Regions from separate parts of the Halalkalibacter lacteus genome, predicted to be linked through region 4. Evidence: riboswitches for the same ligand, from Rfam matches in the RefSeq annotation. Region 4 holds a riboswitch; each other region holds the start of a gene.
The links. A riboswitch is a leader RNA that binds a small molecule or an ion and turns the genes downstream of it on or off. The one in region 4 is predicted to bind S-adenosylmethionine.
Positions count from the first base shown of each region.

Region 1: it holds a riboswitch for S-adenosylmethionine, as region 4 does, so the genes downstream of both, SAZ04_RS18205 (peptide-methionine (S)-S-oxide reductase) here and SAZ04_RS09015 (homoserine dehydrogenase) in region 4, are expected to answer to the same signal.
Region 2: it holds a riboswitch for S-adenosylmethionine, as region 4 does, so the genes downstream of both, SAZ04_RS05585 (transporter substrate-binding domain-containing protein) here and SAZ04_RS09015 (homoserine dehydrogenase) in region 4, are expected to answer to the same signal.
Region 3: it holds a riboswitch for S-adenosylmethionine, as region 4 does, so the genes downstream of both, metK (methionine adenosyltransferase) here and SAZ04_RS09015 (homoserine dehydrogenase) in region 4, are expected to answer to the same signal.

Region 1 is NZ_JAWRVL010000032.1:20,969-28,686, reverse strand. Features, by position in the region: gene SAZ04_RS18220 (xanthine dehydrogenase family protein molybdopterin-binding subunit) at 1-1,429, shown strand, start outside; gene SAZ04_RS18215 (FAD binding domain-containing protein) at 1,430-2,272, shown strand; gene SAZ04_RS18210 ((2Fe-2S)-binding protein) at 2,265-2,732, shown strand; SAM riboswitch class I at 3,010-3,124, shown strand; gene SAZ04_RS18205 (peptide-methionine (S)-S-oxide reductase) at 3,216-3,593, shown strand; TPP riboswitch at 3,725-3,837, shown strand; gene SAZ04_RS18200 (ABC transporter permease) at 3,899-4,684, shown strand; gene SAZ04_RS18195 (ABC transporter substrate-binding protein) at 4,697-5,740, shown strand; gene SAZ04_RS18190 (ABC transporter ATP-binding protein) at 5,760-6,506, shown strand; gene tenA (thiaminase II) at 6,562-7,230, shown strand; gene SAZ04_RS18180 (hypothetical protein) at 7,438-7,620, shown strand.
Region 2 is NZ_JAWRVL010000005.1:130,633-138,350, reverse strand. Features, by position in the region: gene SAZ04_RS05605 (MBL fold metallo-hydrolase) at 1-191, shown strand, start outside; gene SAZ04_RS05600 (S1C family serine protease) at 457-1,680, shown strand; gene SAZ04_RS05595 (CxxH/CxxC protein) at 1,793-1,954, shown strand; gene rlmH (23S rRNA (pseudouridine(1915)-N(3))-methyltransferase RlmH) at 2,021-2,500, shown strand; SAM riboswitch class I at 2,848-2,951, shown strand; gene SAZ04_RS05585 (transporter substrate-binding domain-containing protein) at 3,319-4,134, shown strand; gene SAZ04_RS05580 (amino acid ABC transporter permease) at 4,156-4,878, shown strand; gene SAZ04_RS05575 (amino acid ABC transporter ATP-binding protein) at 4,875-5,612, shown strand; gene mmuM (homocysteine S-methyltransferase) at 5,658-6,593, shown strand; gene SAZ04_RS05565 (MurR/RpiR family transcriptional regulator) at 6,754-7,608, opposite strand.
Region 3 is NZ_JAWRVL010000035.1:18,596-26,313, reverse strand. Features, by position in the region: gene SAZ04_RS18810 (beta-class carbonic anhydrase) at 20-592, shown strand; gene SAZ04_RS18805 (tetraprenyl-beta-curcumene synthase family protein) at 774-1,829, opposite strand; gene SAZ04_RS18800 (alpha/beta hydrolase) at 1,911-2,693, opposite strand; gene SAZ04_RS18795 (gamma carbonic anhydrase) at 2,801-3,325, shown strand; gene SAZ04_RS18790 (DUF1540 domain-containing protein) at 3,407-3,562, opposite strand; gene metK (methionine adenosyltransferase) at 3,795-5,000, opposite strand; SAM riboswitch class I at 5,163-5,274, opposite strand; gene SAZ04_RS18780 (hypothetical protein) at 5,526-5,900, opposite strand; gene pckA (phosphoenolpyruvate carboxykinase (ATP)) at 6,220-7,718, shown strand, end outside.
Region 4 is NZ_JAWRVL010000009.1:139,948-147,665, forward strand. Features, by position in the region: gene hisS (histidine--tRNA ligase) at 1-571, shown strand, start outside; gene aspS (aspartate--tRNA ligase) at 573-2,360, shown strand; SAM riboswitch class I at 2,471-2,584, shown strand; gene SAZ04_RS09015 (homoserine dehydrogenase) at 2,648-3,877, shown strand; gene SAZ04_RS09020 (hypothetical protein) at 3,854-4,159, opposite strand; RNA gene ssrS (6S RNA) at 4,303-4,480, shown strand; gene SAZ04_RS09030 (tRNA threonylcarbamoyladenosine dehydratase) at 4,651-5,412, shown strand; gene SAZ04_RS09035 (RsfA family transcriptional regulator) at 5,534-6,160, opposite strand; gene SAZ04_RS09040 (replication-associated recombination protein A) at 6,458-7,718, opposite strand, start outside.

The sequences.
Region 1 (7,718 bases), on a different contig from region 4:
AGCGACAAAAGATGGGAAAATAAAGGCAGCTGAAATTTTGTACATGTTTGATAGCGGGGCATATTCCGATAAAGGAGCGACTGTAAGCAGAGCTGCTGCGGTGACTTGTACGGGACCTTACCATATTGAAAATGTATGGTGTGATTCGCTATGTATTTATACAAATCATCCATATGCAACAGCGTACAGAGGTTTTAGTCATTCTGAGCTATTATTTGTGTTTGAAAGAGCTATGGATATGCTCGCTCAAAAAATTGACATGGACCCAATTGACTTTCGAAAGAAAAATTCAATTATGCCTGGCGATACTACTCCGACTCAAACTCGCCTTAATCAGAGTACGGTTGGAAATTTGCCTAACTGTATCGATCAGTTAAAGCAATTAATGAACTGGAAAGACGGACAGGTTACTCAAATAAGTGAACGCAAAATTAGAGTGAAAGGAGTTAGTTGTATTTGGAAAACGTCAACTATTGACTCAGAGGCTAGCTCTGGTGTGACAGTAACTTTTAATGCTGATGGCAGTGTCAATGTAATGTCAGGGATTGTTGAAATTGGGACGGGTACGAAAACAGTACTGGCACAATTACTAGCTGAAAAGCTAAAAATGGATATCAATAATATTCATGTCAAAATGGAAGTCGATACACAAACAACACCTGAGCATTGGAAAACGGTTGCGAGCCGGGGGACTTTAATGGCAGGCAGAGCCTTATTGAAAGCGGCAGATGATGCAACTGAACAATTAAAGGATATTGCTTCGCGTGTGCTGATGTGCTCACCTGATGACTTAGAAGTAGGGAATGAAATGGTCTATGTTCGTGATGAGCCAGATACGTTTATAAATGTGAAAGATGTTTGTTATGGCTATAAATATCCAAGTGGCTATTCAATTGGAGGGCAAGTGATTGGTAGAGGCAGTTATACGTTAAGGCATTTAACTCATATTGATCATGAAACCGGTCAAGGTAAACCAGGTCCAGAATATACAGTAGGTGCACAAGGTGTAGAAGTTGAGTTTGATACGAGAGATTATACTTATAGAATACTTAAGGCATACTCTGTCATCGATGTCGGAAAGGTATTAAACAATAAAGCGGCAAAAGGACAAGTGATGGGTGCGATGAGTATGGGATTAAATTTTGGTAGCAGTGAAACATTTGTATTTAGCGAGGATGGAAAAGTTCTTAATCCTCGTCTGCGTACATACGTTCCGTATCGTTATGGCGATCATCCCGAATATGTCGTTCACTTTCTAGAAACACCTTATATTGATGGTCCATACGGAGCGCGTGGAGTAGGTGAAATCGGATTGATTGGTATGCCTGCAGCGCTAGCTAACAGCCTGTCAATGGCTGCTGGAGTAGATCTAAATAAACTGCCGATTACGCCTGAAGTAATCTGGAAGGTAAAAGGCGGTGGGGGATAAATGATCTCATATGATTTTGAATATTATAAACCGACATCTATTGAAGAAGCGAGTCAATTATTTCAATCATTGGATGAACAAGGAAAAGAACCTATCTATTTTTCAGGCGGGACAGAAGTGATAACATTAGGAAGGGTTAATCAAATTATTACGGGTGCTGTCATTGATATTAAAGGAATTCTTGAGTGTCTTGTGCTAAAAAAAAATGAGAATAAAGTTATTATAGGAGCAGCACAATCTTTGACAAAGATCCGTGAGGTGCAATTATTCCCATTTTTAAGCAAAGCAATAGTGGAAATTGCTGACCATACCGCGCGGAATAAAATCACCTTAGGTGGAAATATTTGTGCAAACATTATTTACAGAGAAACTGTGTTGCCGCTTTTATTAACAAATAGTCAGGTCGTAATCGCGAGTCATAATGGCTTAAAACAGCTTCCTATAAACGAAGTGTTTAATCAGAAATTAAAATTAGAAAAAGGGGAGTTCCTTGTTCAAACAATTACAGAACAGAGCGAGGTTGATTTGCCTTTTCTTTGTGTGAAAAAGCGGAGACAGTGGGATGTTGGATATCCACTGTTAACAGTTGCGGCACTTACTAGCAATGAATACATCAAAGTGGCTTTTAGCGGGCTGTGTTCATTTCCTTTTCGTAATCAGTTAATAGAAGAAAGTTTAAATAATAAACAATTATCTAAAGAAACAAGAATTGAAGAAGCGATACAACGAATCCCTGCACCTATTCTCGATGATGTTCAAGGTTCTGCAGAATACCGGCAGTTTGTATTGAAGAATACGTTGCTTGATGTATTAGATGCATGGGAAGGAGAGGGAAATGCATAAAAGTGAAATGACATTAAATATAAATGGTGAAGATCGTACGATATATGCACGATATGCGGATACATTATTATATGTTCTACGCGCGGAGCTAGGGTTAACCGGGGCAAAACCTGGCTGTTTAAATGGTGATTGTGGTGCTTGTACCATTGATATAGACGGGGATTCAATGAAGTCATGTTTAATGCTTGCTGTTGAGGCAGTAGATAAAAAAGTTACAACGGTGGAAGGGCTTAAAAACGCTCCAATTCAATCGCAGTTTATTGAAAAGTTTGCGTTCCAATGTGGCTATTGTACGCCTGGATTTATTATGAATTGCAATTCATTAATTCAAAAGTATCCAAATGCAGATGATACGATAATTAAGGATTGGTTAGAATCTAATATTTGCCGTTGTACAGGGTATCAAGAAATTAAAGAGGCTATAACATCAGTGTTATCAAGTCCCCATAAGAATCTATAGGCTTTTCTATGTTCAAAATAATAAAACCATTAAATCTGTATTACTTCATCAATTGTTGGGATACTAATTTAGTAATTATTATTAGGAGGTTAAGCAGGATAATCCATAGTTTTACTAACTAATTTTCTTTTTATCTGTAATAATCAAGCGCATTTCTCTATTAGAGAGGGCAACTTTTATCATTATTTTTAAAATATTACTTGAATTTTAGCTAAGTGGTTGATAAGATTAGTAACAATAAAGTTGTTAAAGAATAAAAAATTAAATAGCGATAAACTTCTTATCCAGAGTGGTAGAGGGACAGGCCCTATGAAACCCGGCAACCATCAAGTCAAAATATTGACTTGAACGGTGCTAATTCCTGCAAAGGTGTTACCTTTGAAAGATGAGAGCAATGTATTTAATCATACTAACCTCTCTTTAAATTAAAGAGAGGTTTTTTTGAATGGATGAGAGGCTTATCGCTCAGGAGGAGCGATAATAATGGAAAAAGCAGTGTTTGGTGCAAGTGAGTTTTTCAGTCAAAAAGCGTTTATTACAGTTTTTCGTGGTATTGAATATGTTCAAATAGGGCATTTAAAACGGGCAAATGTAGATCTAGTAGAAATATGGTTTGATCCTTGGAAAGTATCCTATAACGAATTATTAGATTTGTTTTTTGACTTGCATGACCCAATAATTAGAGAAGGTCAGCAAGTTAAAAATCAATCATTCATTTTCTTTTCTACTATTAATCAATTAACAATAGCTAAACAAAAGAAAAACGAACTAAAACATATTTTAAAAGATGAAATTATTACAGAAATTACCCCAGTATGGAAACATATTACTAGCTTGGAAGAGATCAAACGAATATCCTAATTAAACTTCACATGAAAGAATACTTAAGTTAACTGTGAAGCAATTACACGACGAGTAATCTTGTTCAGTTGGAAAGAACGGAATATTGCTGTAATTCAGAATGTGTGTTACGCTTTCGAAGGAAAAATTATGAAAATTAATAGGGGAGCTATGAGGCTGGCTGAGAGGATATTCCGATGAAGATATCGACCCTTTAAACCTGATCTGGGTAATGCCTGCGGAGGGATGTTTATTAGAATTACGTGTGATATGTAAGTCTACACGCCTCTGTGGTGTGTAGGCTTTTTTTGCGAAAGGAGGTATACATGGTTTCTTTACGTCAGTTTGTCCGTTCAGCTGCACCTGCGATCAGCGCTATTTTAATTTTTCTCGTGGTATGGGAAGTGGCTGTTAGGATTTGGGAGATTGAAAACTGGATTTTACCAGCTCCCAGTTTGATTGTTCATACGTTGTTTCAAACGTGGCACCTATTACCGGAACATATTTGGATGACTTCGAAAGAGGCGCTGCTTGGTTTCTTATTAGGCATTGCGGTTGCGTTAGTGATGGCCTTTATATTAGATATCTCGCCGTTTTTACGTAAAAGTTTTTATCCAATTCTCTTATTCTCGCAAACGATTCCTATTATTGCGATTGCCCCCTTGCTTATTATTTGGTTTGGGTACGGAATTCTTCCTAAGGTGCTTGTCGTAGCTTTAGTGACTTTTTTTCCGGTTGTCGTTAGTGTAGTTGAGGGACTGCAATCAAGTGATCGTGATATGATTCGGCTTGTCAGATCAATGGGAGGGTCATTTTGGCAGGTGTTTTATTCTGTTCGATTCCCACACGCGCTTCCTTATCTATTTACAGGGTTGAGAATCGGAGCGACTTATAGTGTGTTAGCAGCTGTTATTTCAGAGTGGGTCGGTGCAAGTTCTGGGTTAGGGATTTATTTAATAAAAGCTCAAAGCTCGTTTGCAACAGACAAAGTTTTCGTCGTTATTGTATTAATTTCACTATTAAGCTGCCTGTTATTTTTAGTTGTTGTTTTCCTAGGTAGAGTTATGATGCCGTGGAAACATAAGTCTCACAAATATAAAAAAATGAATTGAGGAGAGAATTCGATGTTAAAGAAAGTAAGTACCTTTTTGTTATTGATCATCATGCTTGTTTTAGTTGGTTGCAATCAAGTAGAAGAGTCAAGTCAAGGTGAAGAAGTGGAGACGGAAATCGAATCAGAAGCTGGGGGAGAGGTGCAGGTTGAATCTTCAGAATTAGTTGAAGCGACCTTTATGTTAGATTGGGTACCGAACACGAATCATACCGGTATTTATGTCGCCAAAGAAAAAGGATTCTTTGAAGAAGAAGGAATTGATTTAACGATTATCGAACCTGCGATGGAAGGTGCTGTACCAATTGTTGCGGCAGGACAAGCTGATTTTGGGATCGGATCTCAAACTGGTGTTACTATTGCTAGATCAAAAGATATTCCAGTCGTTTCGATCGCAGCTGTGATTCAGGAGCATACATCTGGTTTTGCTTCTCCAGTTGAAAAAGAGATTGCATCACCAGAGGATTTTGAAGGGAAAACATATGGCGGTTTTGGTGGTGCTGAGGAAGAGGCAATTTTGAACACGGTTTTAAATCAGCATCAGGTAGATCCTTCAACTGTTGAAAATGTCATTGTTGGTTCAGCTGACTTTTTTGCAAATACGAAGAGAGACATTGATTTTCAATGGATTTTTTATGGTTGGACGGGGATTGAAGCGGAAGTTCGTGGTGAAGACATTAATATGATTTATCTTAAAGATATTGATCCTGTCTTTAACTATTATTCTCCTGTTATTTTTAGCAGCGATGCTGTCATTGAAGAGAAGCCTGAGCTAGTTGAAAAATTTGTAAGAGCTGTGTCAAAAGGATATGAATTTGCGATTGAACAACCAGAGGAAGCAGCAGAGATGTTAATTGCGGCTACCCCGGAAACAGATGAAGAACTTATTCGTGCGTCACAAAATTGGCTAAGCCCTCGTTATCAAGGGGGTGCAGAAAAGTGGGGCATTCAAAGTGAAGACATTTGGGATAATTTTTCCTCTTGGATGCTTGAGGCTGGACTAATTGAAACAGAAGTATCGACTGAAGAAGCGATGACAAATAAATTCTTACCTTAATGAGAAATTAGGAGTGTATATGGAACTAAGCATTCGCAATCTGCAGCATTCGTTTGGCGGGGAACCCGTTATTAAAGGAATAAACCTGTCTCTTCAAAAAGGAGAGTTTGTTTCATTAATTGGACCAAGTGGCTGTGGCAAAAGTACATTATTTAATTTAATTACGGGCCTTGAAGTTCCGCATGAGGGAGAAATTTTGCTAGATGGTCAGAATATAATTGGGAAACGTGGTTATAGCAGTTACATGATGCAAAAGGACTTATTATTCCCATGGAAAACCGTGCTAGAAAATGTTCTTTTAGGTCCAATGATAACGAAGCAACAAACAGAACAAGTAAAGGAAGAGGCACTTTCTCTTTTTCCGCTGTTTGGATTAGAAGGATATGAGCATTCTTATCCGGACGTCTTGTCGGGAGGAATGAAACAAAGAGCTGCGTTGCTACGAACCTTTTTGCATAAAAAAGAACTATTGTTATTAGATGAACCTTTTGGCGCTCTGGATGCGTTAACTCGTGAAAAAATGCATAGTTGGCTGTTGCAAATATGGAGGAAAATGCAACGAACCGTCTTATTTATCACACATAGTATTGATGAAGCGATATTCTTATCAGACCGTATTTATGTGCTAGCTCCTCGTCCGACAGAGGTCATTCTAGAAGAGAAGGTGACATTGTCTCGGCCAAGGAAAACAGAAATGAAGGTCACTTCCGAATTTTTAGAGTTGAAAGGACGATTAATGAACGCATTATACGAAATGAACGAATGAAAGCTATTTAACTTATAAGTTTTGGGAATAGATTATTAAAGAGAGGATGAATGAAATGAAATTTTCAGAACAACTTCGAAAAAAGGCAGATTCCATTTGGAATGCAAGCTTTGAACATCCGTTTGTTAGAGGAGTAGCTGATGGATCATTACCAATTGAGTGTTTTACATATTATGTACAGCAAGATTCCTTTTACCTTTCCAGGTTTGCTCAAGTACAAGCGATTGGGGCTGCAAAAGCATTAGATTTTCATACAACGTCGCAAATGGCGTTTCATGCTAAATCGACTTTTGATGCAGAGCATATGCTACATGAAGGATTTGCAAAAGACTTAGGACTAGAAAAGAATAGTGAAGGCCATATGGCTGAGGAACCTGCTCCGACTGCAGTTGCTTATACGAATCATTTGTTTTCTGTTGCCTATAAAGGCTCTCTAGGGGAAGTGATTGCGGCTATTCTTCCTTGCTATTGGTTGTACTGGGAAATCGGAGAGAAGTATAAAGGGTCTACTCCAGAACATCCCGTCTATCAAAAGTGGATTGATACGTATGGTGACGAATGGTTTGCAACGTTAGTAAAGGAACAGATTAACCGTTTGGATGATTGCGCAGAAAAAGCTTCAGAAGAAGAGAAGCAACGAATGGAGTCTATTTTTATAACAAGCAGCAGGTATGAGCATATGTTTTGGGAGATGTCCTATACGTTAGAGAAGTGGCCAGTGTAGGTGAGCAGTTGTTCTTAAGCTAGTTGTATGACCCATCCAATTTTATTTTGGATGGGTTTTGAAGTTGCTAATCTTAATGACCTTTTGAAAAATCTCCAGTTAATAGCGGAAAGACATCCTTCCTCGTAGAAGAGAAATGACGAGCCAGGACGTTGCACGTATAATTCTCTTTTTAATTCTCAAAATAAAGAGAGAAGGAGTGATACTATGGCGAAACGAAATGGCAAAACGAACGCAGACCAAAAGAACAAACAAGGATTTGATTCAAGTAAAACTGATTCAGAGTTCTCTAAAGAACTTGGAAGTGCAGCAGCTAACAGGCAGCACAAAGAAAAAGCTAAAAAGCTAAAATCATCCAAAAACCAAGGGAAATGGAACGGGATGAATTAATTTTTTTATCGTTTTGCACTACGGTATAAATAAAATAAGGTGATGAAAGGTTCAGCTTGTTTGCTGGACCTTTTTTATGGTGGGCCGTATGTCTTCAA
Region 2 (7,718 bases), on a different contig from region 4:
TATCAGAAGTCATTGGAGATAATACGAGTCGTATTTATTTGGCTCATTTAAGCCTTGATAACAACATGAAAGACTTAGCACGTTTATCGGTTGAACAAGTATTAAAAGAGCAAGGAATGGCTGTTGGTGAGCAATTTCAGCTATATGATACAGACCCGCAAAATCCAACGGCGCTTGCAGTTGTTTCATAGAGTTTAGGTCAAAAGGACAGGTTACCTTTTTGTGCCGCCCAACTAGAGAATCAATTAAAAGTAATAGTGCTCAAGAAAACTCAATTAGAATGGTTTTTTTGGTTTATAAGGATTTAGAGATTATACGTCAATTTTGTTGGCAATTATAGAATAAGTATAAAAAATATACGAAAAATAAGCAGGTCACTAGTATTTAGGATATTTCTTATTATAATAAAAATCAAAGTACTTCTTTTTATATAGGAAAAAGGGTGGTGTCAATTGTATGGGGTATTATGATGAACATGTGTCAGAACAAGAAAGTAGACGTAGAGGTTCTAAACGCACATCAACAGGTTTGGCAGCATTTATTGGTGCGGTTTTCGGAGGGCTTGTCGTAATATTCACAATACCTGCGCTCTCTCATTTCGGCCTTTTACCATACGAGATTAATAGTGAGGCTGATTCTTCGGCTGTATTTAATTCGGAATCACCTCAAGAAGGTCTGAGCCAAACGGTCAATCTAGACGTAAATTCCGATGTGACACAGGCGGTTGATAGCGTTTCTGATGCGGTTGTAGGTGTAATTAACATGCAACAGTCGAATTTCTTTTCAGAAGAAGCAAATGAAGGAACAGGTTCAGGGGTTATTTACAAAAAGAGTGGTGATAAAGCGTATGTTGTGACAAATCACCATGTAATCAATCGCGCTAATGAAATAGAAGTGAGTCTAGCAGATGGAACAAGAGTACAAGCTAAATTACTAGGTAGTGATGTTATTACAGATTTAGCTGTTCTTGAAATTGATGGCAGTGATGTTGAAACGACAGCGGAATTTGGTAGCTCAAGTACATTACGTGTCGGTGAGCCTGCGTTAGCAATTGGAAATCCACTAGGGTTACATTTTTCTAGTACGGTGACACAAGGAATTATTAGTGCAACGGAGCGAAGCATTCCCGTTGATTTAACTGGAAATGGTCAAGTTGATTGGCATGCCGAAGTTATTCAAACAGATGCAGCGATTAATCCTGGTAATAGCGGCGGGGCATTAGTCAATATTGAAGGCCAAGTTATTGGCATCAACTCAATGAAAATTGCGCAAAGCGCTGTTGAAGGAATTGGATTTGCGATTCCGACTGAAATCGCGATTCCAGTCATTGAAGATTTAGAAAGCATTGGGGAAGTACGTCGTCCACAAATGGGCGTAGGCATCCGTTCACTTAGTGAAATTCCAAGTGCTTATTGGCAAGAAACATTAAAGTTGCCTGAAGACATAAAAGGTGGAGTGGTCATCTCGAGTATTTCACCAACATCTCCAGCTGAGCGAGCTGGCTTACAAGAGTATGATGTAATCGTTAAGATTGATGATAAGGAAATCAATGACGGACATGACTTACGAAAGTATCTTTATTCGGAAAAAAGGATAGGCGATGAAATAGATGTCACAGTTTACCGAGATGGATCTCGTGAAGTTATTAAAGTACAATTAGCAGAACAACAAAGTTTTTAATAAGATAAAGGCTGTTGAGGGAATAAGCTCAACAGTCTTTTCGTTTTCAGTTATCCACAGTGGATAATGGGTATGCTATAATGGGAAAGTTGTAAAAGAAAGGACGTTAGATATGTATTATGCTTGCGATGAACACATAGAATTAGCGATAGATATGATTATAGATGAACGAGAATTAGCTCCTATAGTGGAAAAAATAGATGAAAACAGTGAAATGTTATCCACAACTTGCAGTTTTTGTGAGAACGCGGCCATCTATAGAGTGGACATGTAATATAAACTCACAATGTTGATATGTGGATAAGTGTTGTGGATAACATTTAAGGAGGTTATGCACATTGTGAATATCTCAGTTGTGACAGTTGGGAAATTAAAAGAAAAATACTTGAAGCTCGGGATAGATGAATACACAAAGAGATTAGGAGCTTATGCAAAAATCGAGCTAATCGAAGTAGCAGATGAAAAAGCACCTGAGCAAGCAAGCGAGGCTGAAATGAAGCAAATAAAAGACAAAGAAGGAGAACGGATTTTAGCAAAAATTCATCCTGATACGCATGTTATTGCTCTGGCGATAGAAGGAAAGATGCTCACATCAGAGCAACTAGCAGACAACCTTGATAAGCTTGCTACATATGGAAAAAGCAAAATTGCCTTTGTTATAGGAGGATCTTTGGGCTTAAGTGATGAAGTGATGAAACGAGCGAATGAGAGTCTATCTTTTTCGAAGATGACGTTTCCCCATCAGTTAATGAAGTTGGTGTTAGTGGAGCAGATATATCGGGCGTTTCGGATTAATCGGGGTGAACCGTACCATAAGTAAATGAGGTTTTTTTTGCTTTGATGAGATATATGAACTCATATTAAAAAAGTAATAGGTAAAGAGACTTTTATTAACAAGAGGTAAATGAGACTTGATAAAAAATAAACAGGTCTCATTTAATGATATAAATTTAATAGTAAATACTTTGGCAAAAGGGGGATAGGAAGTAGTCATTGCAAAATGTTGTCTTATTTTAAAAAAGCCTATGAAAGTGAATTTAAACGCTGTATGTTGTATATAAGTTCCACTTGTATATAAAACATTTTGTATAAATTTAGAATAGTAGAAAAATGTATTTGACATTAGACTTAATGTAAAATAATATCTTTATATGTCAAAAATTAAATAGCTTATCATGAGAGACTAAGGGACAGGCCCGATGACGTCCAGCAACCATCATTTTATGAAAGGTGCTAATTCCTGCAGAGTGTTTCATTCTGAGAGATAAGGGTTAGATTAAAGCCTCTTTCCGATTGAAGGGGGCTTTTTTGTATATAAAGGGGGATTAAGAGAGAAGAGGTAAAGTATAGGATAACTATCTTCACAGATTGGTAGGGGTGGGAAATTTACTTTGATCTAAATAAACTAGAATCTATATAGATAGATTACTGTAATCAGCGTTAAAAAAGAGAGGATTGGTATTTAAGAACCAGAATGATAATAGAAGCGGTTTAATATCTAGTAATCCCTGAAATAATATTTTATTCAAAAAACATGGGACTTCGCTTCTATATATTTAGGAAAAATATAAATATAGTATTGCTTTTTTCAACATTAAATTGATTTATTACTTTATATAAAAAAAGGAGCTTTAAAAAATGAAAAGAAAATATTACTTACTTGTATCCATGTTTTTACTATTAGGTGTAATTGGAATATTAAATGGTTGTTCGTCAAACGAAGCAACTAGTGTAACTGACAATCAAGTAATTCTAGTAGGAACACAAAATGATTATCCTCCTTTTGCATTTGCAGATGAGAACAACGAACTTACAGGATATGATGTAGAAGTTGTCAAAGAAATTGATAAAAGATTGGATGGTTATACATTCGAGTTCGTTGCCACCCCTTGGGATAGTATGTTTCTTGCACTAGAGTCAAATAAAATTCAGGCAATAGCAGATCAAGTAGCGAAAACACCGGAACGTGAGGAAAAGTACTTATTTACCGATGAATCTTATTTTGCAGCAGAAACGGTTATTGTTGTGAAAGCAGGCAGAGAAGATATTCAAACATTAGAGGATTTAGAAGGCAAGAATGTTGGAGCTTTAGCAGGAGATTCTTATACATTATTGCTAGAAGAACATAACAAAAAAGTAGATAATAATATTGTTTTAAAGTATAGCGAAAGTGGAAACCCTTCGGAAATTTTGCAAGATGTACAAAACGGTCGTATAGATGCCTATGTAAATGATCCTATTATGATCAATACAGTTTTGGAAAAGTATGATTTAGATGTAGAAATTGTGGGACAGTCTCTAGTTAATGATAACATGGGAATCGTATTCAAGAATGAGGAGCAGGGCGTGAAGTTAAAGGCACTAATTGATCCTATTCTGAAACAACTTAAGGAAGATGGTACGTTAGTTGAACTGTCAAAAAAATGGACTGGTGGAGAATATATCCCTGAATAAGTTTGGAGAAGGAAAGATAAAATGGAGAATTTACTAGATATTAATTATTTAATAGAAAGCTTTCCTGCTATTATCTCACGGCTACCTATTACAGTAGGGATAGCTGTAGGTTCATTAATTTTGGGTTTATTTATTGGGATTGGTACAGCACTTATAAAAATATATAGAGTTCCAGTATTAAGGGTAATTTCTTCTTTATATATATCTTTTATCAGAGGAACTCCTCTATTAGTTCAAATTTATCTTGTATTTTACGGAATACCTAAGATTATTTACTATTTACAGACTGAATATGGGTGGCTTCAATACGTAGATGTTAATATAATAGCCCCTGAAGTATATGCATTATTAGCATTTTCTATTAATTTGGGTGCTTATTTGTCTGAAACAATTAGGTCTGCTATTGAGTCGGTTGATCGTGGGCAATTTGAAGCTGCTAAATCTATAGGTATGAGCCCTACACAAATGATGCTTAAAATTATTTTCCCACAGGCTTTGGCAGTAGCAATACCTAACATTGGAAATGTGTTTATTAGTTCGATTAAGGACACTTCTCTTGTTTTTATTATTGGTGTTATAGATATTATGGGACAAGCCAAAATTCTCGGTTCTCGTGGGTTAGCATTCTTTGAGGTGTATATTGCTGTATCTATTATCTACTGGATTCTTTGTATTATAGTTGAGAGATTGCTAGTTAAAATAGAGAGGCGAGCTCGTAGATATGAAAGAGGGATTGCTTCATGATTAAGTTGGAAAATATTCATAAGTACTATGATAGCCAGCATGTGCTAAAGGGGATTAACCTTACCGTTAATAGAGGAGAGGTTGTTTCTATTTTAGGTCCAAGTGGCTCAGGTAAATCAACACTTTTACGATGCATTAATTTCTTGGAGCAGCCTACTAGTGGAATCGTTGAGGTTAGTGATAAAAGAGTAAATGTTGAATCAGCAAGTAAGACAGATATTTTTTCTTTAAGAACTTCGACAGGAATGGTCTTTCAACAATATAATTTATTTAAAAATTTAACAGTGTTACAAAATGTGATGATTGGTTTAACAAGTGTTAAGCAAATGAATAAGGATGAAGCTAAAAAGATAAGTATAGATATTCTTGAAAGAGTTGGCTTAAATAATAGGTTAAGTCACTATCCAGCACAGCTATCGGGCGGGCAACAACAAAGGGTTGGTATTGCTCGGGCACTTGCACTCAATCCAGAAGTTTTATTGTTTGACGAACCGACTTCCTCTCTTGATCCAGAGTTAGTTGATGAAGTTTTGACAACTATAAAAGGTGTAGCAAATGAAGGAAATACGATGTTAATTGTTACACATGAGCTTAATTTTGCACGTGAGATCTCTGACCGTGTAATATTTATGGAAGACGGTACTATTATTGAAGAGGGAACTGCTGAACAAATCTTTAATAATCCTAGTGTTGAAAGAACGAAGAAATTTTTAAGTAAAGTAATTAGGAACTAATAAAAGATATTAAAATGAGTTAAGACATGGGAAGGAGAGTAAGAAGTGAACCCAATAGAACAAATTTTGAATAACTTTCCTATCATAATTATAGACGGAGCAATGGCTACAGAGCTTGAGAAGTATGAATGTAATTTGAATGATCGTTTATGGTCAGCAAAAATATTAATGGAAAATCCGGAATTAATAAAGAAGGTTCATCTAGATTATTTTAAAGCAGGTGCAGATTGTGCTATTACTGCTAGCTACCAGGCGACTATTGAAGGGTATAAAGAAAGAGGGTTGACTGAGGAAGAGGCAATTGGATTGATCAAAAAGTCTGTTCAAATTGCAGCAGAGGCTCGTGACGAATTTTGGACAGAGTTAAATGATAAGTCTAACAGACCGAAACCGTTAGTTGCAGCCTCTGTAGGTCCATATGGCGCTTTTCTTGCAGATGGCTCTGAATATCGTGGTAATTATTCTTTAAACGAAGATGAATTAGTGACCTTTCATAAAGAAAGGATAAGGGTATTGGTTGAAGCGGGGGCAGATATTTTAGCGTGTGAAACAATTCCTTGTCTTGTAGAAGCTAAAGCAATTACAAGGGTACTAAAGGAATTCTCAGGGGTTTATGCTTGGTTCAGTTTTAGTGCAAAGGATGACTACCACATAAGTGATGGAGAAAAAATTTCCAGTTGTGCGGAGTGGTTAGATGGAGAAGAGCAAGTAGCTGCGATTGGTATAAATTGTTCATCACCACACTTTATAGAGTCTTTAATTAAAGAGATAAAAAGTCGAACTTCTAAACCGATAATTGTTTATCCTAATTCAGGTGAAGAATATGATGCAACAAGTAAGACATGGGGTGATGAGTCTTTAACAAATCATTTTACCTCTAACACACAACGTTGGTATGAAGCTGGTGCCCAAATAATCGGAGGTTGTTGTAGAACAAACCCTGAGGATATTACAGCCATTACTATATGGGCTCGTAAATGAGGTAGTAATAATAATAGGTTAAAGAGGGGTCAGACATCCATATGGAGGGTCCGATCCCTCTTTATCTAACAGGTTTATTGGGCGTTTAGGATCAGATTTAAACTGGTCACTTTAACACAAAAACTATTAAGTAAACCAGTAACATATGTCTTAAGGTATGTTAGATTCGCTTAACTGAAATGGCTTCACGTATTTTTTTGAGAGCGTTTTGACCTTCAATTCCTTTATTTATTAAGATGTTTACGTAAAGTACGTCAATAAGTGTAAGTTGGGCAAGGCGTGATGACAACGCTTCAGAGCGGTAGTCGGTCTCCTCAGAAACGGTATATAAAGGAATATCTACAGCACTACTTAGTGGAGACTTTGCATAGTTTGTGATCGCAACAGTTTTTGCACCAGTAGATTTAACCACGTTTAAAACATGTAAAATGTCCTTCGTTGATCCAGAATGAGAAATAAATACTGCACAATCTTTCTCAGTCATTTGTGAAGCTTTTAATAGTTGGAAGTGATTATCCGTTACAGTATTTACTTTTAAACCAGTACGTATTAATTTGTGATAAGCATCTAGAGCTATAATACTTGAGCCCCCACTCCCAAAAAACTCAATAGAATTAGCAGAAACGAATGCATCTACCGCTAACATCATTTGTTCATCATTAAAAACTGCCAAAGTGTCTTCAATTGTTTTTATATTGGAGCGAAAAACTTTTGAGGAAATTGTCCCCAATGTATCGCCTTCATTTACTTTTTCATGAATATCAGTAAGTGGTGTTACAACTTCAGAAGCAAGTGCAATTTTCATCGCTTGATAACCTTTAAATCCAATACGTGTACAGAAACGAAAAACCGTAGAATCTGCAACATTTAAAACTTCTGCTAACTGATTAATTGAAAAATGTATAATTTTTTTTGGATTATCTAGTATATAATCTGCAATTTTTCTTTCCGTTACGCTAAATTTAGGATAGTGTGAGCGAACACTGGCTAAACATAGCTGTTGTTTTTTTCCCATCGGTCATCTCTCCTATAATTGCTTTCTTTATATTATACTAGAGTTGAGATGCAAAAAAAATTTTTAGTATTACTTCTAAAGAAAAAAATTTTTAAAAGGTGCTGTTTAAG
Region 3 (7,718 bases), on a different contig from region 4:
AGAGAGGAGATTCTTACTTATGTCATTACTTAGCACAATTTTGGATCATAACGAACAGTTTGTTGCAGCAAAGGAATATGAGAAGTTTCAAACAACAAAGTTTCCTAATAAAAAGGTAGTTATTTTAACTTGTATGGATACACGCTTACTAGAATTACTACCTGCAGCGTTGAATGTTAAAAATGGCGATGCGAAGATCATAAAAAATGCTGGAGCCGTCATCTCCCATCCATTTGGAAGTATAATGCGTAGTATTTTAGTGGGAATTTATGAATTGCAAGCTGACGAGGTTATGGTTGTTGGTCATCATGGCTGCGGAATGACTGGTTTAGAGGCTTCATCGGTCTTAAAAAAAGCTGAGGCAAAAGGTGTCGATATGAAAACCATTGACACACTTGAATTTTCTGGAGTTGATGTTAAGTCATTTTTAACTGGGTTTGACAAAGTTGAAGACAATGTTCTACATAGTTGCAAAATGATAAAACACCACCCACTTTTACCGAAAAATGTTCCCGTTCATGGCCTTGTAATTTGTCCTAATACAGGGAAATTAGATTTGCTCATCGATGGTTACGAAACGACTACTACATAAATTACAGAACAAAGGGTTCGCCTCCAACTAGGGGCAAACCCTTGATATTTAAAAATAAGAAAAGTATAAATTCGAATGCCGATTCAAGCAGTGTGAGTTCAAAGAAGACTTTTGATTACTCAAGAAGGACAATAGCTCCACTCATTGCTTCAAAAGACCGCAGCTTGCTTTTTTTTCTTATTCAACGCTCACGTCGATACATCCAACTGTTTAGATAAAAAAGAAGTGTCGGTAAACCACCCATCTTAATCATCTTCTTCGATTTTATTTTCATCTCTTTGTCTTTCTGCACTTTTTCATCAGATATATAAATCGCAATAACTCCACGTATAATCATTTTATGAAATTTCGGATCAGGTAACTTCTCAATTAACTCTTCTGATTTCCCGACAAACAAACGAAAACGATCAATCATTTCCTCTTCGTTTTCATAATAAAACAAAAAGTTTAGTTCATCTTCTGCGATGTCTTCCTCTTGATCAATAAAATAATCTAAAAGAATATGGACACCTTGAAGCCAAGGATAGTAACCTTCTTTTAATATGTTAGCCGTTTCTTGCGTTAGATCGGATTTTGTTGCATACGTAGCTAATGTATAAATTCCTAAGGTTGACCCGGCACAAGCTGAAAACTCATACCAAGTCATTTCAGGTACTTTATGACGATGCTTTTCAAACCAGCTCTCAAGCCTAGGGATACGCTCTTCTTTCTTCACATGTTTATGCACTTGCAAATCACCGTAGTAACCACTTAATTCCAACATACCGGCTTGCACCTTATCAAAAGCTGGAAACGTTATAAGAATATCTTGGCACGTTTTCACTAAGGCATGTAAATACCCACCATCTTCTTGTTCCGTTCGATATTGATAATAATTTTTCAATTCCGCACCAGGAGTTAAGGCATCCAAAAGCGATTGATGTAGTAAACGAAAGTCATTTGGATCAAGTGCTGGACTTCGATCACATAGATTATCAAGGTAATCACATGCAATTTGATAAGCAATAATAAACTGAATCAAGTCTTCAAAGCGATCTTTGGCCACAAGACCATAAACTCCTCCTCCTTCACAATGAAACTCTTTTTTTTCAAGAGAATCAAGTGCTTGAGCTCTAAGTTCGGGATCCGGAATCGTTGCCGCTTTCTGCTTCCACGGATCGAAATATTTGTGGACAGTTGGAATTACTTCTTTATAAATCTTCATCAGTAATGGGATTGGTTTTGTCGGGGCGTTCAACAGCTTTCCTCCTAATCAATTTCATAATAAGAACCTTAGCACAATCATAGGTCACATACAATGACAACAAATCGACAGTTATTATGGGAGCAATAAATTTACGAATCCCACCGCATGACGGAAAACATCATCTCTTTCTGGCTCGTTAAACACTTCATGATAAAGTCCATCCCACTCTTTGTAATATTTCTCTGTTAACGTTAACTGATTAAACCAATCCCTTACTTCATATTTATTTACTACATAATCCTCACCTGATTGCAAGACTAGAAGAGGAATGTTTGGTAACTTTTCAGGATACCTGTGAGCCATCCGCATCGCTTTTGATAATTCTTGATACCACCTTGCCGATACTTTACTAACTCGTAACTCATCTCTTAAATATTGTTCACGTATGTCTTCATTACGTGTTACTAACTCAGAACGAATCCCTGAATTTTGACTCAATGACGGTGTGATTCGGTGCAACATTTTCGTTGCAAACTCTTTTGTTTTTGCTGGTGGTTTGCTTAAGCCTAAACAAGGAGAAGATAATATCACCCCTTGTATCATCGCGCCATTTCGCTCCATTAGTGTACGAATAACAATGAGACCGCCCATACTATGTCCTAATAAAAATACAGGCAATCCTTTGATTCGTGCTTCTTCGATCCACTCTTCAACCGAATCTAGATATTGGGTGAATGATTGTATGTGTCCACGTTTCCCTCTTGTTTTTCCTTGTCCAGGAAGATCTCCCATGACAACATCAAAACCATGACTATTCCATTTATGGGCGAGCCATTGATATCTTCCATGATGTTCTCCAGCCCCGTGAACAACAACTACGGCACCTCTTGGATCAGTCACTTCCCATTTCCACATTATGTATTCCTCCTTAGCAAATCAATTTTTTAATAGGACCATGACCTGCAAATATACGTTAAAATAAGTATAGCGATTTTATTACGAAACGAAAAGGATGTGTCTATATGATTTATCGATATCAAGATAAATTCCCTGTCATTGCTGAAAATGCCTTTATAGCAGATGGTGTTACCATTACTGGTGATGTTACAATCGGGGAAGAATCAAGTATTTGGTTTCAAACTGTTATACGAGGAGACGTATCACCTACAATGATCGGTAATCGTGTTAACATTCAAGATCAATCTATGCTCCATCAAAGTCCGAAATACCCTTTAATAATTGAAGATGATGTAACGGTAGGTCACCAAGTCATGTTACATAGTTGTACAATTCGCAAAAAAGCCTTAATTGGTATGGGCTCAATTGTTCTAGATGGTGCAGAGATTGGAGAGGGCGCTTTTATTGGAGCAGGCAGCCTTGTCCCTCCTGGTAAAAAGATTCCAGCTAATACAATGGCTTTTGGCAGACCAGCTAAAGTCATCCGTGGCCTAACTCAAGAAGATCTTGATGACATGGCACGCATTCGACGTGAATATGTAGAAAAAGGGCAATATTATAAACAACTCAAAGAAGAAATGAAAAATTAGTTGCTGTATGAATAAGATTGATTATTATTATCAATAATAGAAAAAGAAAAGAGCGAGTGCGTCGCTCTTTTTCTTTCACGATTAATGTTGTGCTTCAAATGTTTTACAATCCGTTTCTTCTTGTTTCTCTGCTTCTTTACCCGTATGACTTACCACATAAATTTTGTCTGCATCACACTGGTTACCTTGAGACCAATATACACAGTTATTCACTTCACATAACACATCTTGTGCCATATCACTCACCCCCTCTTACTTACATTTTGGCCAAAAGGGGTAAAAGCCATACAAAAGGACTCGTAAAAAAAGCGAGTCCTTTTGTATGGCTTTTTAGACATTCCAGTCTGTTAATGCGTTATCTCGGTCAGTTCCTATATTTTTCCGGTCAATTGCTCGTGTTTTCCGGTCATTCTAACCTCTAAGTAAAAGAAGAGACAGTCTCTCACATGAGCCTGCCTCTTCTAATTTCTTATAGTTCAGCTTGCTCTTTTAAAGCAGTTGCCTTATCTGTTTGCTCCCAAGGTAATTCCACATCTGTACGACCGAAGTGACCGTATGCTGCTGTTTGCTTGTAGATAGGACGACGAAGGTCGAGCATTTTAATAATTCCAGCCGGACGAAGATCAAAGTTGTCTCGAACAAGCGTAACAAGAGATTCTTCAGATACTTTGCCCGTTCCAAATGTATCAATTGAAATAGATACTGGGCGCGCGACACCAATTGCATAAGCTAGTTGAACTTCACATTTATCAGCAAGGCCTGCAGCAACAATGTTTTTTGCTACGTAACGAGCTGCATACGCACCGGAGCGGTCAACCTTTGTAGCATCCTTACCAGAGAATGCTCCTCCACCGTGACGAGCATAGCCACCGTATGTATCAACGATGATTTTACGTCCCGTTAGACCAGCATCGCCTTGAGGTCCACCAATGACGAAGCGACCAGTTGGATTAATGAAATACTTAGTATTCTCATCGATCAGTTCTTGTGGAACGACCGGATTAATCACATATTCTTTTAAATTACGTTGTATTTGTTCAAGTGTTACTTCTGGATGGTGCTGCGTAGAAATAACAATTGTATCAATACGTACAGGTTTTCCATCTTCATCATATTCTACAGTCACCTGCGTTTTTCCATCAGGACGAAGGTATGGTAGAATTTCATCTTTACGTACTTTAGTTAGACGACGCGCAATTTTATGGCTTAATGAAATCGGGAGCGGCATAAGCTCTTTTGTTTCATTGTTGGCATACCCAAACATAAGACCTTGATCACCAGCACCAATTGCTTCAATTTCTTCATCTGTCATTTGTCCTTCACGTGCTTCAAGTGCTTGGTTCACACCTTGAGCAATATCAGCTGATTGTTCATCAATTGATGTAAGGACCGCACACGTTTCATAGTCAAAACCATATTTCGCACGAGTATAACCAATTCCTTTAATTGTTTCACGGACAATTTTTGGAATGTCCACATACGTACTAGTTGTAATTTCTCCAGCTACTAATACGAGTCCTGTTGTTACCGACGTTTCACACGCAACACGGGCGTTTGGATCATTTGTTAAAATTGCATCAAGAATAGCATCGGAAATTTGATCACAAATTTTATCAGGATGCCCTTCTGTTACAGATTCTGACGTAAATAAACGTCTGCTTTTCAATTCTGTCATACTAATCATTTCCTCCTTTAAACACTGCTACTTTCCTAGCATGTATCTTTCTTTGAGACGGCACTCATGCCCCACCGAATGGGAAATACCTACCTGTAAAGACGTATAAACGATAAAAACCCTTTTCCTAAAGAGGAAAAGGGTTGAATGTTTACCTTTAGCCTCTTATCGTTCAAGACAAATGCCTTGCAGGTTAGCACCTTTTCACTCATGGCTACAAGTGTTGGTTGCTGGGCTTCTTCGGGCCTGTCCCTCCGCCTACTCAGGATAAGAGTATCCGTTCGACGCATATCATATCGCACATGTCGTATGCTGTCAACCTGTTCACACTAAAATGATTAGCAAAGAGAGGGGAATCTTTTTTTGATTGTCCTACGCCAGAATACGTTTGACCATCCTCTGAACTAGCATAGTCACTCTAATACTATAGTGTGTAAGCTATTTTTCGAATCTATGCTCCGTGTTCCCCTCACCTTAATAAAGAGGAAACTGAAAAAGGTAAAAATCGATCTTTTTCCGCTCCTCCTAATAAGGTGTATCATCTCGTCTACGCTCTGGATCCTCCTGACGTTGACGTTGCAATTCTTCACGCTGCTTGCGCTCTTGCTCTCGTTCCTGCTCTTGCCTTATGTCTTCTCTTAGTTGCATTCTCATCAGTTCATTTTCATTATCTCTCGGTTTCACTTGACTATACACACCACTTGCGGTCAGCCCGATTATCAAAGCCATTAAAACTTGCTCTCCCCATTCTCTTGGGATAAACCAAAGTATACCAGCTATACCAATTGCCAAAAGAGCCCGATACTGCTTTTCAACACCAAATGCATTTCCGATCACAGTTACAAGAGCTGCAACAACTGCGGAAACTGTCGCCAAATCAAGCATTGATACTTGGTCCAAACACAAACGCCTCCTTTCCTTCCTTTTAGCTACATCGTATGCATAGAAACTAAAAATAGGAACGTCATTCGTATTTACACTTATCATTCTTCCTTGCTTACATGACCCAACTTTTAAGAAGTGACTTGATGAAGCGCCCCCTCTGAAAGGGGCGATGAAAGAATAGGCTCACGCTTGTTTTTATAAAGATGTTTGATTCACTAGCACATTTGAAAAAATTTTATAATAGTATAGACTATTAAACTTAATGTGTTATACTAATAAACAAGTTTTATAAAAAATGGTAACTAATTTATGTAAAAGAAAGGATTTTGCGACAATGGAAACAATAAGCCTAAAATCAGAATTAGCCAATTTAGTGAATCAAGACAATGTTCACCTTAATCTACCAATCTCCTCACTAATCGAAAAATCTTTAATACGTGGTGAAGGGACATTGACTTCAACAGGTGCACTTAGTGTTGAAACTGGCGCGTACACAGGGCGTTCCCCTCTGGACAAATTCATTGTCAAAGAATCATGTGTTGTAGACAAGATTGACTGGGGAACTGTGAACCAACCAATTGAGAAAGAAGTCTTCACCTCTCTATACCATAAAGTAATCGAACATCTAGGTAACCGCAAGGAACTGTTTGTCTCTGATGGGTATGCAGGTGCAGACGATTTATACCGCTTACCTTTAAAAGTAATCAACGAATTCGCGTGGCACCAAGTGTTTGCTCGCCAACTATTTATTAGGCCAACAGAAATAAAATATAATAATGAAAAGAAGGCCTTCACGATTGTTTCAGCACCATCGTTTAAAGCAAATCCAGCCATTGATGGCACTCGTTCCGAAGCATTTGTTATTGTGTCATTTGAAGAACGTATTGTTTTAATAGGTGGTACAGAATATGCAGGCGAGATGAAAAAGTCGATTTTCTCCATTATGAACTACTTACTTCCAGAGCAAGACGTCCTGTCGATGCACTGTTCAGCAAATACGAGCAATGAAGGAGATGTAGCTTTATTTTTCGGATTATCTGGCACAGGAAAGACAACGCTTTCAGCAGATCCACATCGATCATTAATCGGTGATGATGAGCATGGCTGGTCAAGTACTGGTGTGTTTAATATCGAGGGTGGTTGTTACGCAAAATGCATTAACCTCACAGAGGAGAAAGAGCCTCAAATCTGGAATGCAATCCGTTTCGGTTCTGTTCTTGAAAATGTCATTCTAAATAAGCAGACAGGCCAACCAGATTATCATAATACTTGTTTAACAGAAAATACGAGAGCTGCTTATCCACTTGAGGCTATTCCAAACGCATTAGCACCAAGTGTAGCTGGACACCCCAACACGATCATCTTTCTTACAGCTGATGCATTTGGTGTTCTACCGCCTATTAGTAAGCTAACAAAAGAACAGGCAATGTACCACTTCTTGTCTGGATACACGAGTAAGTTAGCTGGAACCGAGCGTGGCGTGACATCGCCAGAAGCAACCTTCTCAACTTGTTTTGGTGCACCATTTTTACCGCTCCCAGCTGCTCGTTATGCAGAAATGTTAGGGGAAAAGATTGAAATGCATCATGTCGATGTATACCTTGTAAATACAGGCTGGTCTGGTGGTTCATTTGGAGTAGGCGAACGAATGAACTTAAAATATACGCGTGCAATGGTTCAAGCTGCTCTATCAGGAGAATTACGGACAGTAGAAACTGTTACAGATTCTATCTTTGGCTTACACATTCCTCTTCATTGTGCAGGTGTTCCTGATAACGTTCTGCAACCTCGTGATACATGGGATGATAAAGATGCATATGATGCAAAAGCACA
Region 4 (7,718 bases):
TCAGGTTAAGACTTATTTAGATCAACTTGGTATATCTTATGTAGTTGATCCAACTCTTGTACGAGGACTAGATTATTATTTTCATACTGCGTTTGAGATTATGGCTGAAGGAGAGGGATTTGGTGCGATTACGACACTTTGTGGTGGTGGTCGTTACACAGGTCTTGTTGAGGAAATTGGTGGTCCATCGACTCCTGGAATTGGTTTTGCTTTTAGTATTGAGCGTGTCATTATGGCATTAAAAGCACAAGAACAAGCAATTCCTGTTGCTCCGAAGTTAGACTGCTATCTAGTTTCATTGGGTGATGCGGCAAAAGAAAAGACTGTTGAACTCCTGTATAACCTTAGAAGTGCAGGTGTTAGTGCTGATAAAGATTATCTAGATAAGAAGATGAAAGCTCAGTTTAAAGCAGCTGATCGCTTACAAGCACGTTTCACAGCAATCCTTGGAGATGATGAACTTACTCATGGAGTCATTAATGTGAAAGACATGGAAACAGGAGAACAGGTACAAATAGAGCTAGAAACATTTATTGATCATATTAAAGAGAAAACCTTAGGAGGTAAGTAGGATGATAGGAAGAACACATCACTGTGGAATGCTACGCGAAGAACATGCAGGAGAACGAGTACAATTAAAAGGGTGGGTACAAAGACGACGGGATTTAGGTCAAGTTATTTTTTTAGATGTTCGTGATCGATCTGGTATTGTTCAAGTTGTCTTTAGTCCTGAAGTAAACCAAGAAGCACTTGCTGTGGCAGAACGAGTAAGGAATGAATATGTCATTGAGGTAGAGGGACAAGTCGTTGTTAGGGATCCGAAAACAGTAAATGAAAAAATTGAAACAGGTTCAATTGAGATCCATGTTGATAAAATGAGTATCTTAAATGCGTCGAAGCCTCTACCTTTTCAAATTGAAGCAGATACAGATGCATCAGAAGATGTTCGTTTAAAATATCGATATCTTGACCTTCGTCGTCCTGATATGCAAGAGACGTTTAAGTTACGTTACCGTACGACGAAGTTAATACGTGACTTCCTTGATGAAGAAGCTTTCATGGAAATTGAAACGCCAATGCTAACGAAAAGTACACCAGAGGGAGCTCGTGATTATCTTGTACCAAGCCGTGTACATCATGGTGAGTTTTACGCGTTGCCACAATCGCCGCAGCTCTTTAAGCAATTGTTAATGGTATCTGGTTTTGAACGTTATTATCAAATTGTTCGCTGTTTCCGTGATGAGGATCTTCGTGCGGATCGTCAACCTGAATTTACACAAGTCGATATCGAAACATCATTCATGGATAAAGAAGACTTGCTTGCAATGACAGAAAAAATGATGGCGAAAATTATGAAGGAAACAAAAGGGATTGAAGTATCATTGCCGTTCCCTCGTCTTACGTATGATGAAGCAATGAATCGCTTTGGTTCAGACAAACCTGACCTTCGTTTTGGTTTGGAGTTAGTAGAACTGTCTGATGTTGTGAAGGATTCAGAGTTTAAAGTATTCCAAAGTGCACTAGCTTCTGGTGGTACAGTTAAGGGATTAAACTTGAAAGGTGGAGCAGACAAGCTATCGCGTAAAGAAATCGATGCTCTTACTGATTTTGTGAAACAATATGGTGCAAAAGGTTTAGCATGGCTAAAAGTTGAAGAAGAAGGGCTTAAAGGTCCAATTGCTAAGTTCTTTGATGAGGATGTAGCAACTGCTCTTCAAGAAGCATTAGGTGCAGAAACGGGAGACCTTCTGTTCTTTGGGGCAGACAAGAAGCAAGTTGTATTTGATAGTCTTGGTGCATTGCGCTTGAAGTTTGGTAAACAGTTTGACTTGATTGATCAAAGCCAATATAACTTCCTTTGGGTTGTTGATTTCCCACTTGTTGAATACGATGAAGAGGCAAAACGTTATGTAGCTTTGCATCATCCATTCACAAGCCCAATAAAAGAAGATATAGAACTTCTTGCAACTGATCCAGGAAGTGCACGAGCCAATGCTTATGATCTTGTTTTAAATGGATATGAGCTTGGTGGTGGCTCTCAACGTATTTACCAAAGTGATATTCAAGGGCAAATGTTTACAGCACTTGGGTTCTCTGAGGAAGAGGCGCGTGAACAATTTGGCTTCTTGTTAGAAGCATTTGAATACGGCACTCCGCCACATGGAGGGATTGCGTTAGGTTTGGATCGTCTTATTATGCTTTTAGCTGGTCGTACGAATTTACGTGATACAATAGCTTTCCCGAAAACAGCAAGTGCAAGCTGCTTATTAACCAATGCACCTGGTGAAGTGAGCGTCGAACAGTTAATTGATCTAAATTTATCCATTATTGGTAAGAAGACAGAAAAGGTAAATGTGTAAGAGGTCCGAAAAGGTGAGTTTACCTCTTCGAACAAGAATAAATTAGTTTGACAGAAGGCAATAGGTAACGTATAATCATTGTTAATAGAATTTGAACGTTTGAATATTCAAACTTATCAAGAGTGGTGGAGGGAACTGACCCGTCGAAGCCCGGCAACCTTTTTGCAAGCCATGCAAAAAAGGTGCTACTTTCAGCAGAATGATTTTATTCTGGAAGATAAGTGAAGGCAAAAAACCTTTCCTTATCAGGAGAGGTTTTTTGTTTTATAGAGAGAGAGGGACATGAGATGATACGAATAGGTTTAATAGGATTTGGAACAGTTGGTAGTGGTGTATATGAACGATTGCTACAGACTAAAGACCAAATCAAGCAATTACTAAAAAAAGATATTGAAATTTCAGCGATATTGGTAAAGGATAAACAAAAGCGGCGAGCTGAGAAAGTCGATGCATTTGTGACAACTAGCTGGGAAGAGTTTTGTGGAATAGCTAAATTTGATGTTATTTTTGAAGCGATTGGTGGGATTGAACCAGCTTTCTCATATACCGCAAAGTGGTTAGAAAAAGGGGTACCGGTAATTAGTGCAAATAAGAAACTAGTGGCTGAAAAGGGAGAAATTCTTGAGCAGCTAGCAACTGCCCACTCTACTTATTATGGCTATGAAGCAGCAGTTGCAGGAGGAATCCCGATTATTAACTCGTTAAAAGGAACTCTTACGACTACACCTATAACTAGAGTATCTGGGATCTTAAATGGAACAACCAATTATATGTTAACTGAAATGATTGAAAATCATCGTTGCTTTACTGAAGTGTTATTGGAGGCGCAAGAACTAGGGTATGCTGAAGCTGATCCTACAGATGATATTGAAGGGTTTGATGCCTGGTATAAAATTCGGATTCTAAGTCGTCTATGTTTTGGAAAGTGGTCACCTGTTACATCATTCTATCGAAAAGGTGTATCAAGCATTGAAGATTGGCATGTTGAAGTGGGAGAGCGTCTTGGTTTTAAAGTGAAGTTAGTTGCTGAAGCATGGAGAGGCGAATCAGGGGTGAAAGGTCGTGTGACTCCGGCATTTTTATCACCAATTGAACCGTTAGCGAACGTCAGAGGGGTTACGAATGGAATTTCTTTAGAGGGTGAATCCATTGATCAACTTCTTTTTCTTGGACCAGGAGCAGGAAAAGAAGCTACAGCAAATAGCATGGTTGAAGATTTTATTTTCCATGAACGAAGTACAAGTGCATGGAGAAATACAAAAGAAGAAAAATGGGATATGGAGGAGTCCTTTACGCATGCTTTCGTATTCATCAATCATTCAGAACGAAATAAAGCATTGGAATGGGTAAAGCAAGCGGGAATTGCTGTGATTGATACATATGCTCATCATGAGGGGGAAGGTTGGATTGTACCAAGTAACCACTCATCCCCTTTTGAAATGTATCCTATTTATGGTGATATATCGACAAGGAAACGAGAAAAGACAATTCATTCAGCGCAATTCGGGGCGTTCTGATTTAAGCTTTTGATAGGCACTTACTAATGGATAGGCATCATCTTTAATATAATAAGTTCGAACACCGCGGTTCGTGTGTAAATACAAAAAACCCATTGCGTTTAGTTCTGGCTTTTTTCGATAAGAAATGTCAAAGATTGAAGTTAACTCGAATGTATCATCTTTGACAATTAGCTTGTTATCAAATAATTTCATGTCGAATGATGTTTCAATGATACGCTTTTCGGTCCAACCGATTTCTTGGTGAATTTCAACACATCTTTGACTAGCGAGTAGATTCATACAAGGCTCACCTCACATTAATAATTATTAGCTAAACTGTAACATAGGGAATGAGAAATTACCAAATCATTATATAGCTGAATATTCTGATTATGTAATTGACTTTCTAATTTAGTCTTGATAGAATGTATGTAAGCAAGTAAGATTTCCTAAGATGTACGTATGCATCTACGTTTTGAGCCAACAGAATTTGGACGGGAGCTTGCGTTGTAAATGTAATTACAAGCCTTCTTGTAGGGAAGTAAGATCATTTGTACAGAGCACCCACCTGCATAGGAGCAGGTTCAAAACTATAAGTAAAACGGCATTATTGGGATTTCTTACTTTATATGATGAATAAGGAACAACTTCTTTTATAAGAGAGTTGTTTTTTTGTGTGTATTAGGAATGAGCGAAGTGCAATTTGCAAACCCTTTAAAATGCACTTAGACTTTTCATTTTTGCTATGGTATAGTCAATTCCGATAATACCGTTTGGAAGGGGCAAGTAGAATGTTGCATCAATTTTCACGAAATGAACTAGCAATCGGGTATGATGGGTTAGCTCAATTGAAAAATAGCACAGTGGCAGTTTTAGGTATTGGAGGAGTAGGCTCTTTCTCAGCTGAGGCACTAGCTCGTTCTGGAGTCGGTAGGTTAGTGCTTGTTGATAAAGATGATGTTGATATTACGAATGTAAATAGGCAGATTCATGCATTGTTGTCTACAGTCGGTAGACAAAAGGTTGAATTAATGAAAGAAAGAATTCAAGACATTAATCCTGAATGTGAAGTTATTGCTTTAAAAATGTTTTATACAGAAGAGACATACGAACAGTTTTTTAGCTATGGTTTAGATTATGTAATTGATGCAAGTGATACGATAAGTTATAAAATCCACCTAATGAAACAATGTCTAGAACGCAATATCCCGATTATTTCTAGTATGGGTGCAGCAAATAAAATGGATCCAACTCGCTTGCGTATTACTGATATTTCAAAAACAAGTCATGACCCAATTGCAAAGGTTGTCAGAACTCGCTTGCGTAAAGAAGGGATTAGAAAAGGAATCGAAGTTGTCTTTTCTGATGAACAACCAATTAAGATCAGAGAAGAAATTCGTCAAGAGATTGTCTCGGAAGCGGCGGAGCAAGGAAGTATTCGGAAAGCGAAGATGCCTCCATCATCTAATGCGTTTGTTCCTTCTGTAGCAGGACTTATTATGGCTGGACATGTTATAACAAAACTTTTAACAGGAATTGAAATAAATCGCTAAAAAAGTCTCAACAAGGGTCTGACCTCAACTAGTTTGCACTAGTGGTCAGACCCTTGGTTTTAGAGGATGTACCAAAAGGGTAAAAACGACCCTTTTGGTACATCCTCTATTAGGTTAGTTCTTATTTAGCTAGCTTTTCAAGGTTGCCATTCTTGTCCATCTTGAATGCAGCCGTAGAAAGGGACTCCTCATCTTCTAAAATCGCCATACGTCTTGCTCGGTTCATAATTTGAATAAGAGATTGGTAATCCTCTTCAATGATACTATTATCCTGTTTTATTTTCTTCAACTCTCGTTCTAGTTCACGATTACGTGATTCCAGTTCTTTATTTTCTTTAACGAGTTTTTCATTATCACGCTGCAAAGACGGCGATTGAGCATTTGTATGCATGACCGTTTGCAAGTAATGAATGACAGATTCTATTGACATCTCACTATCTAGTGATTGATTCATTCGCTCTATACTAGGTTGAGGTGTCCACATTGATCTCATTTGAGGGTAATAAGAAAAAGAAGCAGCCCTCTTTCGTTCCTTACGTTCTTTCTTTGCTTCAGCAATTTGTTTCATATAGCGATTACGTACTACCGCATTCCAACGGAAGCCACAAGCGGCAGACGTTCGGTTTAATTCGTCGCCTACTTCATCGAATGCACGTAATTGCGTACTACCTTCAATTATATGTTTCAATACAGTTTCTGCTAATAATACATCATCTTCATGTGACCAAGCATCTTGTCTAACTTTCATTCTTGTCATCTCCTTTAATAATTTTCTATCTAGTTGATACCAATTCTGCCCCGATTAACGAACCTTTATACAAGGGTGATAGAAAAAAGAGATGATCATAAATATACATCGTGGATAAGGAGGAGGAGTTGTACTCGTAATAGTAAAGTCAAGGGTTAATAACTCAGTGGAAGTTTATTTTAGCGTGGGAATCTACAATGCTACCTTCAACTCAAAATAAAATAGTGAGTCAGAATAATAAGAAAGAGGTTGAATACTAGAGTTCTCTAGATATTAACCTCTTTTCTCATGTTTCACCTATTCATTTTTTTGAAGTCGTTCATAAATATCTGCTAATGTTCGTTCAAATTTTCCTGTCCGTTTCGGTTCATAATAGGTTGAATTCTTTAATTTATTAGGTAAGTATTGCTGTTTTACCCAACCGTGTTCAAAATCATGAGGATATTTGTAATCGACTCCTCGGCCAAGTTGCTTTGCCCCTTGATAATGAGCATCTTTTAAGTGTTTAGGAACATCTCCCACTACGCCACTGCGAAGATCAGCTAAAGCGGCGTCAAGTGCTTTGTATGCAGAATTCGACTTTGGTGACAAACAAAGTTCAATAACTGCATTTGCTAGTGGAATTCGTGCTTCAGGCAGTCCTAGGCGCTCTGCTGATTCAATGGCAGATAAGGTCCGTGATCCGGCTTGAGGATTGCCTAGTCCAATATCTTCATAGGCTATGACGAGTAGTCGTCTACTGATACTTACTAAATCGCCAGCTTCAAGTAGTCTTGCTAAATAATGAAGAGCTGCATTGACATCGCTACCCCTTATCGATTTCTGAAAGGCTGATAGAACATCGTAATGTGCGTCACCATCTTTATCATGATGGAAGCTTTTCTTTTGAATTGATGCTTCAACTGTTGACAAAGAAATTGTCTTTTCTTCGAATTCATTTGAAAAGGTTGAAAGGATTGCTAATTCTAAGCCGCTTAATGCGGAACGAACATCGCCTCCACATGCTTGCGCTAAGTGAGTAAGTGCTTCATCACTAATATTTATTTTTTCTTTCCCATATCCATTTTCATTGTCAAAAAGGGCCCGTTGTAAGGCTTGTTTGATATCAGTAACGCTAAGAGGCTCAAGTTCAAATATTTGACAGCGACTACGAATTGCTGGATTAATAGAATGGAAGGGATTTGTAGTTGTAGCCCCTATTAATATAAGAAGCCCATTTTCAAGATAGGGTAACAAAAAATCCTGTTTTCCTTTGTCTAAGCGATGAACTTCATCGAGAATGAGAATAAGTTGACCATACATTTTTGCTTCTTCAAGAGCAATCTCCATGTCTTTTTTGTTATGGACGACTGCGTTTAGCATTTTAGATGGTGTGCCAGTTGAACCGGCAATAGCACTTGCAATGGAGGTTTTTCCAATACCGGGCGGTCCATAAAGGATCATCGAGGATAATTGACCAACATCAACCATTCGTCTTAGTAACTTCTCTTCTCCAATCAGATGTTGTTGCCCGATGATATCTTCAATTTTCTTTGGTCTCATTCGATATGCGAGTGGT